2 regions of the Mesorhizobium sp. CO1-1-7 genome follow, and region 1 is predicted to be linked to the other one. Evidence: predicted binding sites of a transcription regulator. Region 1 holds the regulator's gene; the other holds the start of a gene.
What was found. The regulator LexA, encoded in region 1, represses DNA repair genes until DNA is damaged. The targets are predictions, from matches to a motif close to TGTTCNNNNTGTGTTCNG.
Positions count from the first base shown of each region.

Region 2: the regulator LexA is predicted to act here: its motif matches at 2,991-3,008, upstream of dinB (DNA polymerase IV).

Region 1 covers NZ_JAIUHA010000003.1:35,775-41,768, reverse strand. The annotation lists gene gltX (glutamate--tRNA ligase) at 138-1,562, opposite strand; gene LB516_RS06790 (ComEC/Rec2 family competence protein) at 1,666-4,119, shown strand; gene lexA (transcriptional repressor LexA) at 4,113-4,856, opposite strand; gene LB516_RS06780 (GntR family transcriptional regulator) at 5,267-5,994, opposite strand, start outside.
Region 2 covers NZ_JAIUHA010000006.1:170,556-176,549, forward strand. The annotation lists gene LB516_RS14735 (SDR family oxidoreductase) at 1-726, opposite strand, end outside; gene LB516_RS14740 (dihydrofolate reductase family protein) at 850-1,437, opposite strand; gene LB516_RS14745 (NmrA family NAD(P)-binding protein) at 1,475-2,353, opposite strand; gene LB516_RS14750 (winged helix-turn-helix transcriptional regulator) at 2,464-2,880, shown strand; gene dinB (DNA polymerase IV) at 3,041-4,288, shown strand; gene LB516_RS14760 (YkvA family protein) at 4,556-4,885, shown strand; gene LB516_RS14765 (sterol desaturase family protein) at 4,966-5,499, opposite strand; gene LB516_RS14770 (NUDIX domain-containing protein) at 5,684-5,994, shown strand, end outside.

The DNA of each region.
Region 1 (5,994 bases):
AGAGCGACACGTCGAAATCACCGCAATGCGCGTACTCGCCACCGCATTCTAGGAGGTGCGTGCCAGATTGGGCCAAGGCCTAATGTTGCACTGCGAAACCCGCCTTTCAATGCCAATCTTCTTGGGCCAGTTTGCTCCTAATCGATTTGATCCGCTATGCGCGCCAGGCTTTCCTCACGCCCCAGAACGGCAAGCACGTCGAATACGCCCGGTGACGTGCTCTTGCCGGTCAACGCAGCCCGCAACGGCTGGGCCACGGCGCCAAGCTTGTGGCCGCCAGCCGACGCAAAGTCGCGGATCGCGGCCTCGGCCGTGGCCGCCGTCCAGTCGCCTGACAGCGACTTCAAAGCTTCGTGAGCGCCACGCAGGATCTTGCGCGCGTCGTCATTGAGCAGGAGTGCCGCCTTGTCGTCGATCGGCAGCGGCCGCGCGGCAAACAGGAAGCCGGCACCGTCGACAAGCTCGACCAGCGTCTTGGCGCGCTCCTTCAGGCCCGGAAGTGCTGCCAGCAGCTGCGCCTTGTTCTTGTCGTCGAGGCGCGCCGCCATCGCCGGACCGCCCTCCAGATAGGGCAAGGTGGCGATGAAGATATCGAACAGCTCGGTGTCGGCCATACGTCGCATATGGGCGCCGTTGATCGCTTCCAGCTTGGCGAAGTCGAAGCGCGCCGCGCCCTTGTTGACGTCGCCAATGTCGAACCACGAGACCATGTCCTCGATCGACATGATCTCGTCGTCGCCATGGCTCCAGCCGAGCCGCGCAAGGTAATTGAGCAGCGCCTCCGGCAGATAGCCCATGGCGCGATAGGCTTCGACGCCGAGCGCGCCGTGGCGCTTCGACAGCTTGGCGCCGTCGGCGCCGTGGATCAGCGGGATATGCGACATCGACGGCACGTCCCAGCCCATGGCGTTGTAGATCACGGTCTGGCGGGCGGCGTTGGTCAGGTGATCGTCGCCACGGATGATGTGGGTGACGCCCATGTCGTGATCGTCGACGACGACGGCATGCATGTAGGTCGGGTTGCCGTCCGAACGCAGGATGATGAAGTCGTCGAGATCCTTGTTGGGGAAGCGCACGTCTCCCTGGACCCGGTCCTGCACCACCGTCTCGCCCTCGGTCGGTGCCTTGATGCGGATGGCGCCCTTGACGCCGGACGGCGCCTCCGAGGGGTCGCGGTCACGCCAATGGCCGTTATAGCGTGGCGGCAGGCCCTTGGCGCGTGCAGCCTCGCGCATTGCCTCCAGCTCGGCTGAAGTCTCGTAGCTGTAATAGGCCTTGCCCAGGCGCACCAGCTCCTCGGCCACCTCGCGATGGCGCGGCGCGCGCTCGAATTGGGAGACCGCGTCACCGTCCCACGAAAGGCCAAGCCAGGTCAGGCCATCGAGAATGGCCGATGTGGCCGCATCGGTCGAACGCTCGCGATCGGTGTCCTCGATGCGCAGCAGCATCGTGCCGCCGGTATGCTTTGCATAGAGCCAGTTGAAGAGCGCCGTGCGCGCGCCGCCGATGTGCAGATAGCCGGTCGGCGAGGGGGCAAAACGGGTGATGACCTTGTCGGGCATGGAACTCTCGGAAAACGTCTGAAGCTGGGTGCAGAGCGTGCGGACTTTCGCGCGTTGCGCGTTCATGTAGCATAGGACGTCGAGGGTGCAAGGGGCAGACCCGATGACTGGACGAGGCCGGGGCTCGGATCGGGGCGAGGATGCCGCTATCGGCGTCAGCGAGCGATCCCTGTTTGCGGCGCCTGCGACGATCCCACTGCCATCTCCGCTCGTGGCTGCACCCGAGACCAGGTCGCTGCAGGCAGGTGGGCAGGCGCCGGCGCCGGCTCCTGCCGCGGGCAGGATCGTGCGCGTGCGCCGGCAAATCGGCCTGGTATCCTTGCCTCGCCTGCGCCATGGCGTGACCCGGGCGGCGGAGCTCGAACTCGACCGAGGCATCGCGTTCCTGCTGGTGCCGGTCTGTCTGGCCGTTGGGGCGATCGCCTATTTCTCGCTGGCGTCCGAGCCCGACTTTGCAAAGCCCGCCGCGGTCGTGGTGCTGATGGCGGTCTGTGCCTTCGTCTCGCGTTCCTGGCCCAAAACCCATCTGTGTCTCATGGCAGTGCTGTTGTGCGCGCTGGGCCTGCTCGCGGCGAAGGTCGAAACATGGCGAGCCGGAACCCGGATGCTGGGTTCGGAAATCTCCACGCAACTGACCGGCCGCGTGGTCTCGATCGAGGAGATGGAGAGCGGCCGCATCCGGCTGACCATGGACGTGACTTCGACCGCCCGGCCGAAACTGCGCTATGCGCCGGAAAGGGTCCGGCTTTCCGCACGCAAGATACCGCCGGGAATGACCGCCGGCTCGCTCATCACAGGCTACGCCAAACTGTTGCCGCCGACCGGCCCGGTGCGGCCGGACAGCTACGACTTCTCTTTTGACAGCTATTTCGCCGGCATCGGCGGCAGCGGCTTCTTTCTCGGCAATCCAACGGTTGTTTCCGCCGACGACGGTGAGATGCCGCTATCGGCTCGCCTTTTTTCAGGCATCGAAAATGCCCGCGAAGCCATCGCCGACCACATCAGGGGCAGCGTCGGCGGCGCTGAAGGCGAGATCGCGGCGGCGCTGATCGTCGGCGTGCGCGCCGGCATACCCGATGAAATCAATGAAGCGATGCGGCGTACCGGCATCTATCACATCATCTCTATTTCGGGACTGCATATGGCGCTTGTGGCCGGCACCATCATGGGTCTGCTGCGTGGTGCCTTCGCGCTGTTTCCAGACTTTTCCGCGCGCCGGCCGGTGAAGAAATACGCGGCCGCCGCCGCACTGTTCTCGATCGCGGCCTATCTCATCATTTCCGGTGTCGTCGTTGCCGCCGAACGCAGCTTCATCATGCTGGCGGTGATGCTGATTGCCGTCTTCTTCGATCGCGCTGCGCTGACCATGCGCAATCTGGGGATCTCGGCGATCGCCGTCATCCTGGTCTCGCCTCACGAGGTCGTCGGCCCGAGCTTTCAGATGTCGTTCGCCGCGACCGCGGCCCTGGTTGGCGCTTATGCCGGCTGGGCCGATCACCGTGCGGGAAAGACGCGGCCACCGCCGCCAAAGCGATCGCTGCCCGGGTTCCTGACGCGAAAATTCCTGCTGGCGACAGGTGGACTGGCCATGACGTCCATTATCGCCGGCAGCGCCACGGCACTGTTTGCCATCTGGCATTTCCAGCGGGTATCGCCGCTCAGCCTGTTCGCCAATCTGGCCGTGATGCCTATCGTATCGGTCGTGATGTTCCTGGCCGTCGCCAGCGCGCTGTTGATGCCATTCGGATTGGATTGGCCGGCTCTCTACCTCATGGGCAAGGGCCTGACAGCAATGATCGCCGTGTCTGCGTGGATATCGGAGCGCTCTCCGGTCGATGGAGTCGGGCTGATTTCGCAGCAATCCGTGCTGCTGGTCACCGTCGCGCTGGTTATCGCGACGATGGCGACGACATGGCTGCGGCTCGCGGCGCTGCCATTCGCGCTCGCCGGCCTGTTGACTGTGTCGCACACACGCGCGCCCGATGTGCTGATCTCGGAAGATGCGCGGCTGGTCGCGCTGCCGATCGGCAATGGCGAACTGGCCGTCAACCGGGAACGTCCGAACGAATTCGCAACCGACAACTGGAAGCGCGCCCTGATCTCCGAAACAATCGTCAAACCGGAAATGTTCGACACGACAGACAGGCAATTCGATGTTGCCAGTCCCACCGACCTGCCGCCGGGATCGCCCTTCTACTGCCGCGAAGGCCTGTGCCTTGCCAGGCACCCTTCCGGCGCGATCATTGCCTATGTCGAGGACCGCAAGACCACCTGGAAAGCCTGCGCTTTCGCCGACCTGATCATCGTCAATGACGCAACCGCCTATGACGCCTGCCACAATCCACTGGTTCTCGTCGTCACCAAACGGCAGCTCGCCCGCAAGGGAACCGCTGCCGTCTTCTTCAATCCCCAGTCGGCCACGACCCGGGCCGCGATCGCATTCGCCGTCGACGGACCATACCGGCCCTGGCACGAACAGCGAAAATTCTCACGCGAGGCGAGGGGGCTGCCGCCGTACAAAAAACCCGACAAGCCCGATGACAAGCCGGTTCAGTAGCGCCTGATCAACCCGACCAGCTTGCCTTGTACCTTGACCCTGTCCGGCCCGAAAATGCGCGTTTCGTAGGCTGGATTGGCGGCCTCGAGCGCGATCGAAGCGCCTTTGCGGCGGAACCGCTTCAGTGTCGCTTCCTCTTCGTCGACCAGTGCCACGATAATTTCGCCCGGGCTTGCCGTGTCGGCATTGCGGATAATGACCGTGTCTCCATCGAAGATACCAGCCTCGATCATCGAGTCGCCCTTGACCTCCAACGCATAGTGCTCGCCGCCCATGATCATGTCCGGCGGCACCGAGATCGAATGCGTCTGATGCTGGATGGCATCGATCGGCACACCGGCGGCGATACGGCCCATGACCGGGATGGACACGGCTGAAACCGCGTCGTCGTCGTTGCCGGCCGCGGGCAGGCGCGAAGGCGCAGCGGCCGGCCTGATCTGGCGTCCGAGACTGCCTTGGCCAAGGCTGCCTTGGATGACGCTTGGCGAGAACTTCTTTGCCGCATTGAGGCCCGGCGCGATCGAGTCCGGCAGCCGCAGCACTTCCAGCGCGCGCGCCCGATTGGGTAGCCGGCGAATGAAGCCGCGCTCCTCCAGGGCCGTGATCAGGCGATGGATCCCCGACTTGGAGGCAAGATCGAGTGCTTCCTTCATCTCGTCGAAGGAAGGCGGTATCCCGCTTTCCTTGAGCCGTTCGTGGATGAACATCAGCAGTTCATGTTGCTTGCGTGTCAGCATGGCGGCCCCCAAGACATTGAACGAAAGGTTGAACCAGAATCGAAAAAACAAACCCAGAACAAACACTATCTGTTCCAGTTGTGTTCTGCAACCGTTTAAAGTTTAATGAATTTGTTAAGGGGTCTGAAGTTTTTTGCCCGCGACGGCGGGCGGCAACCAGTCCTTTCCGCCGTCGGCAGGCGCATTGAAATCGTTTTGGTTAATGGCCTGTGGCCCATCCGCCGACGAGGCTTTGGCATCAGTTAGTTGGAAGGCTTCTCCTCGGAGGGACGTATAATTCGCGGAGCCATTATTCGCGGAACGAAACGAAACCAAAATGCCAACGATTGGTAGCTTCGGGCGGCCATGGATCGGGGCGTTCGGCGCACTCCGGCCAGCGCGTTCGAATAGGCGTCGCGGAAGCGCTGAAGTTATCCCGAACCCGCCTTCAAGCTGCCGGCGCGAGCGGCGTATCTGGTAGCGCCGCTGTCTTCGCTGTGGACATAGACGTGCAGTGTGTAGCCGATATGCGCCGTCATCAGCGCCTTGGCCCGCTCGACGTCACGGTCGAGCGCCGCTTCCATGATCGCGGTATGGTGTTCGATCGCAATCGCTTCGCGTAGCGCTTCGATTGCCTCTTCATAGCCATCCTTGAGGCCGGCCGCGGCCCGCAGTGTCGGCGCCAGACCAAGAAAGCGATGATGCCGGCGCAGCTGATCCGAGATCGTCGAGCGGAACCGCAACAGCCAGTCGCATGTGGCGGCGCTCAGCAGCGCCGCATGGAAAGCCTCGTGGTTCTCGTCCCATCTGTCGACGGCCGCGTCCGAGGGATCGTCGACCGCCGTCTTGCAACGCGAGAGCCGGTAGTGGGCGGTGACCACGGCATCCTCCCACTCCCTGCCGCCTTTTTCCATCGATTCGAGGAACAGGGGTATCTCGACCACCATCCTGGCGCGTGCCAGATCCTCCAGCTCGGCCCGCGACACCGGAGCCACGGCAAAACCACGATTGCTGATCGCGGTGACCAGGCGTTCGGCCTCGAGCCGCGACAGGGCTTCGCGCAACGGTGTCCAGCCGACGCCATAGGTGCCGCGCAGCGCACTCAGTTTGAGCGGGGCGCCCGGCATGAGGCGCGTGGTCAGGATGTCGCGCCGCAACA
Region 2 (5,994 bases), on a different contig from region 1:
GGCGGGGACGCCGGCGGCCAGCAGGTTGCGCCGGCGGTCCTGCGGGCTGATGTCGACGTAGCGGACCGGCTTGCCGATCGCCTGCGAAATCCGCGCCGCGATGTCGCTCATCGTCAGCGCCTCGGGTCCGGTCATGTCGAGGCTCTCGCCTTCATGGCCGCCACCGCGCAGCAGACGGACGGCGACCTTGGCGATATCCTCGACATCGACCGGCGACAGTTCGGTGCCGCCAAGCGCCAGATAGAAGGCGCCCTCGGCGGCGATGGTCGGCGCGTCGCGCAGATAGGCCTGCATGAACTGGCTGGGGCGCAGATGCGTCCACGCCATGCCGGCTCCTTCGAGATAACGCTCGACCTCCTCATGCATGCGCGTGAAGCGGAACTTCGTCGCGTCATAGCCGATGTTGGATTCGGCACCGGAAAACTTCACCACATGCGCGACGCCGGCCTGCTTGCAGGCGTCGATAAAACGGCACTGCGTCTCGACCATGTCTTGCGCGGCGGTCGAAATCATCAGCACGCGATCGACACCATCGAGAGCCGCGCCAAGCGTCTCCGCCCGGCGCATGTCGCCGTCGACCAGCTCGACGCCGGCAAGTCCGCCGAGCCCAGCCGCGGATGCCCGGTTAAGATCGCGAACCAGCGCCCTCACTTGATGCTTCTGCCGCGCGAACTCGCGCACGATTGTTTTGCCGTTCAGGCCGGTGGCGCCTGTCACCAGGATCATCTGTCTCTCCATTCAGCGTTGATGCGACCGCCCTTCCGGCGACCCACCTTGAAGACGAAGAGAAGCGGGCAAAGGATTCCGGCCAAACGTCTTTTTACCAGCGTGCGGCCTGCACACCGGCGATCAGCCTGCCGGCGCGTAGCGGCTGACCACCATGCCGCAGGCATAAGCCTTCGAGCCGAGCAGAAGCAGGTTTCGGAACCCGCCTTGGTCGAAGATGCGGCGGCCGGCGCCCAGCACGGCCGGATTGACGAACAGCTGGAACTCGTCGACCACCCCGGCCGCGATCAGCGCCGACGCAAAGCCCGCCCCGCCGAAGACGGCCATGTCGCCGCCCTCACCCGCCTTCAATGCGTTGACCTCGCGCGGCAGGTCGCCGCTCACCACCGTCGTGCGCTCCCATCGCGAGGTCTCGAGCCTGTCGCTCGGCACCACCTTGCGCGCTTCGACGATACGCTGGGCGAAGGCATAGAACGGATCGGCCGGATATTTCCGCGCCGCGTTGCCCCAATGGGTGAGGTAACCTTCCTCAGCCATCTTGCGGCTGAGCAGGATGGTGTCGATGCCGGCAAACACCGCGTTGAAATCACGCTTCAGTTCCTCGTCCCAGCCGATGTCGTCGCCCCATCCCCAAAGTTGCCAGGGGTGGTTCTCATTGGCACCGACAAAGCCGTCGACCGACATCTGCATCTGAAGGATGAGCTTTTTCATGGGGTTCTCCTCGTTTCCGGATTCCAGGCAGGAAGGATCACGCCGCGCTTTGCGAACGGGCAAAGACTTGTGCCCAGCTCTCGAAAGTGGTCGGCGTGGCGTTGCGGATTGACGGTGCCTCAAGTGCCCAGCGTTCACCCTTGTTGAAACTCGCCGCCGTTTCGCCGAGCGCATCGGCAAAGCTCGGTGACAAGCCGTTGGCGATCATCCCGGCGCGCGCCTCAGTGAATGGAGCCGCCTTGTAAGTGACCTGCCTCCCCATCGCGCTGCCCAGGATCGTGGTGGCCTGCTCGAAGGTATAATAGCCGCCGCCATGCAATTCGATAATCCGCTCGCTTGGAAAACGCGTAGCGTCCAGCAGGGCGGCGGCGCGCTGGCCGAGATCGCTGGCAGCAATCAAAGGCATCGGCAGATCGCCACGGAACGGCGTCATGAAGATGCCGGAAGCGGCCTGCTGGACAAAGCCCATGCCCTTGGCGAAGTTCTCCATGAAGAACGAGGCGCGCAAAAACACCAGTTCGTCGAGGCCGAGCGCCGCCAGCCGGTCCTCCATCAAGGCGGCGCCGAGCGAAGTTCCCATCCTGAGATGGGCGTTGAGGCCGCTGAGCAGCACGACGCGGCGCACGCCTGACTTCGCGATCGCCGCCGCCAGCCGCGCGCCGACTTCATCCTCGAAGCCATGAAGATCTGGCGCCGTGACGTCGAACGGAATCATTACATAGGCGCTGTCGGCACCGGAAAAGGCGGAGGCGAGCGCGTCGCTATCGTCAAGCGCGACACCCAGGCTGCGCGCCACGCCGCGCACAATATGCCCCTGCCTGGTCAGGACCTGGGCGACCGCCTTGCCAACCTCGTTGGTGGCCCCGATGACCACGACGGTTCTTGGTGAGCTGATTTTCCCGACGGCCTGACTCATGACGTCCTCCTGCTGGCCAAGTTGCGGCCCAACGATTTACTTTTGGAAGCATTTGACTGATGGAAAGAACGATGTCAATAGTAAAGTGATTTAAAAATGGAACCGTAGAGATGTCGACGCGTGAAAGATCCGGCTGCCCGATCAGCCTGTCGCTGGAATTGCTCGGCGATCGCTGGACGTTGCTCATCATCCGCGACCTGGTCTTCGCCGGCAAAAAGCATTTTCGCGAGTTCCTCCAATCCGATGAAGGCATCTCCTCGCGCACATTGGCCGAGCGGCTGCAGACGCTGCAGGACGAAGGCATCCTCACCCGCAGCGACGACCCTAGCCACGGGCTGAAGGCGATCTACCGGCTGACCGAAGCCGGCATCGATCTCCTGCCTGTGCTGGCCACGCTCGGCGCCTGGGGCAGCAAGCACCGCAAATCCGACGACAAACTCGCCCGTATCGCCGACGAACTGGCGGCCGGCGGCGAGCCGGCGCTGGAACGGATGAAGGCGGCACTGCGGGCGGAGCATGTTGTCTAGGAAGTGGCGCTGCCTCCTCCGCCTTGTGGGAAAAGGAGGCACTTTACGCGCCTCGGTTACGCCCAAAGGACACCGATGCAGCAAAGACCCAATTGACAACGATCTCTGTTTGTTCACTATAGGTTCCTGTCTATCAGCAATCGCGGATGAGCGGAACAGGATGGAAACGACGGCCACCATCCTGCATGCCGATCTCGACGCCTTCTATGCCTCGGTCGAGCAACTGCTCGACCCGTCGCTGCGCGGCAAGCCGATCGCGGTTGGCGGCGGCGTGGTGCTCGCCGCCTCTTACGAAGCGCGCGCCTTTGGCGTGCGCGGCGGCATGCCTGGACGCAAAGCGCGCGAGCTTTGCCCGCAATTGATCTTCGTCGGCGGCAATTTCAGCCACTACCAGCGGCTGGGCGACGCGGCGATCAAGGTGCTCGACGATTTCACGCCGGTGGTCGAACGCATCTCCATCGACGAGGCCTTCGCTGATGTCGCCGGCTGCACGCATCTGTTCGGCTCCCCGCGGGAAATCGCGACGGCGATCCGCGGCCGTGTGCGGGCCGAACTCGGCCTGCCGATCTCGATCGGCGTGGCTCGCACCAAGCATCTGGCCAAGATCGCCTCGCAAGTCGCCAAGCCAGACGGGCTGGTGGTGGTCGAGCCCGGCACCGAGCTTGCCTTTCTGCACGATTTGCCGGTCTCGCTGATGTGGGGCGTCGGCCCGGCAACCAGGGCGCGCTTGGCCGAGATCGGCGTCGAGACCATCGGCGAGCTGGCCCGGACCCACAGCGGCGCCCTGACCCGGCTGCTAGGCCCCGCGGCCGGCGAAAAGCTCGCGGCGCTGTCGTGGAACCGCGATCCGCGCAAGCTGGAGACGAAGCGCCGGGCGCACTCGGCCGGCGCGCAATCGGCGCTCGGGCAAAAGCCGGCCGTGGCGCGAGTGATCGTGCCCACACTGCTGCATCTGGCCGATCGCGTCGCCAGCCGGCTGCGCGCCAAGAACCGCCCCGGCCGCACGGTGACCGTGCGCGTGCGCTTTGCCGATCTCAGCGCCGTCACGCGCTCGATCACGCTGGAACAGCCGATCTCGGCGACCGCCATGCTGGCCGAGATCGCAGGGGATTTGGTGCGCGGCGTGCTCGCCGAGCATCCCCGGGAGAAAACGATCTCGCTGCTGGCGATCTCGGTCTCGCACCTGGAGGAGAGCACCGAACTGCAGCTCGACCTGCCGCTCGGCCTCGCCGACGAGAAGCGCCGCCCGGGCAGCCAAAAAGGTCTCGCGCGCTTCGGCGCCGACCGCGCCATCGACAAGATCCGCCAGCGTTTCGGCAAACAGGCGGTCGGCTACGGTACGGTGGCGCTGGAGGCGGCCCGCTCGGTGCCCGACGCATTCAGGGAACTGGCGGAGAAGGAATTGTGAGCGGAGGAGCCCTTCCCGTCGCTCACGCTTTGCGGATCGATGTCCCGAACCAGGCGGCGCGGTGGTCGTCACCAGCGCCGGCTTTCAATAGGTCTTCTTCACGGCACGCCCGTTGCGCGGCGGGGTCAGTTTGCAGATCGTCGACATCGCTGCAATGATCGAGGGAAGGAGCGGAGACGCCGATGTTCGGGGCCTTCTAAAGAGAGTTGCCGGGTGACTGTCCTCGACAAGGCAAAGCAATGGGCGAGAGCCATCAAGCGCGATGTGATGGCCCTATGGCTGGCCGCCCGCGATCCTCGCGTTCCCTGGTACGCCAAGCTTGCCGCCGGCATGGTCGCCGGCTACGCCCTCAGTCCTATCGATCTGATACCCGATTTCATTCCCGTACTCGGATATTTGGACGATCTGATCATCGTACCGCTTGGCATCCTGCTTGCGGTGAAGTTGATCCCCGCCGATCTGATGGCGGAGTTTCGCGCGGAGGCCATTCGCCGATCGAGGCCGACCAGCCGCGGCGGCCTCGCATTCATCGTCGGAATTTGGGTTCTGATGGCCGCCGCGCTCATCTGGTTATTCTGGCCAGATCGCTCGGCCTGATATGGATTTCAGGCTGGGCGTTTCCCGTCGCCCGGCAGACCACGAATGAAGTTGGTCGCCTGGTCGAAAGGTTCCCCACGTCAAAGCCTAGCGGTGCCGAAAATCCGGTCCCAGAATATCGACGTCACGCCGAAATTGGCGTTGTCGTCGATATGGTGGTGCACCGCGTGGCGGCGCTTGAGCGTGTAGAGATAGCTCGGATGGGCCGGATGCCAGTGGTGGATCATGTGGTGGACGCTGATGTACCAGAGATAGCCCAGCATCAACCCGCAACTCACCGCGCTGGCGGTCGCGAAGTCGGAGACCATCCAGACGGGCAGGAACGCCACCAGGCCATGCACGCCCAGGCTGAGCCAGGTCGGCGTGCCCACCGGACTGCGCTCCTCGACATGGTGACGGTCGTGCAGGTCCCGGATCCAGGGGACGTGGTGCAGCACGAAACGGTGCAGCACATATTCGATCAGCGTCCACAGGCCAAGGCAGATCAGCATCGTGCCGACCCAGTCCGGCGCGCTTTCTTCTCCGGCCTCGATCAGTCCGGCCACCCCCAGTATGGCGATCACCAGGGGATAGACCACGAAGTCGCTGTAGTAGCCGATCAGACCCAGCTGCATTCGGACGCCTCACCTGATTTTCGACGCCGCCCCAGAAACGATGCTATCAGTTTGCCGGACTCGCGTATGAGGTGCAATGCGGATGCATCTGACATAGCGTCGCAATTTTCAGGTGCAAGATCGGCAGCCATGATCGCTCAGAATCGGCCGGCTTCGCACCGGTGCCGCAAACGGACATGCAAACATGGCAAAACGCAGCGCGGGTCTGCTGATCTATCGCCGGAGCGATGACGGTATCGGGGTGCTGCTGGTTCATCCCGGCGGCCCGTTCTGGGCAAAGAAGGACGATGGCGCCTGGTCGATCCCGAAGGGCCTCATCGACGAGGACGAGGACGAATTGGCGGCGGCACGACGCGAGACCGAGGAAGAGCTCGGCATGAAGGTCGAAGGCCCCTTCGCTCGCCTTGGCGACTATCGGCAACCGGGCGGCAAGATCGTCATGGCTTGGTCCGTCGAGGCCGACATCGATGTGACCGCCATCAAGAGCAACACCTT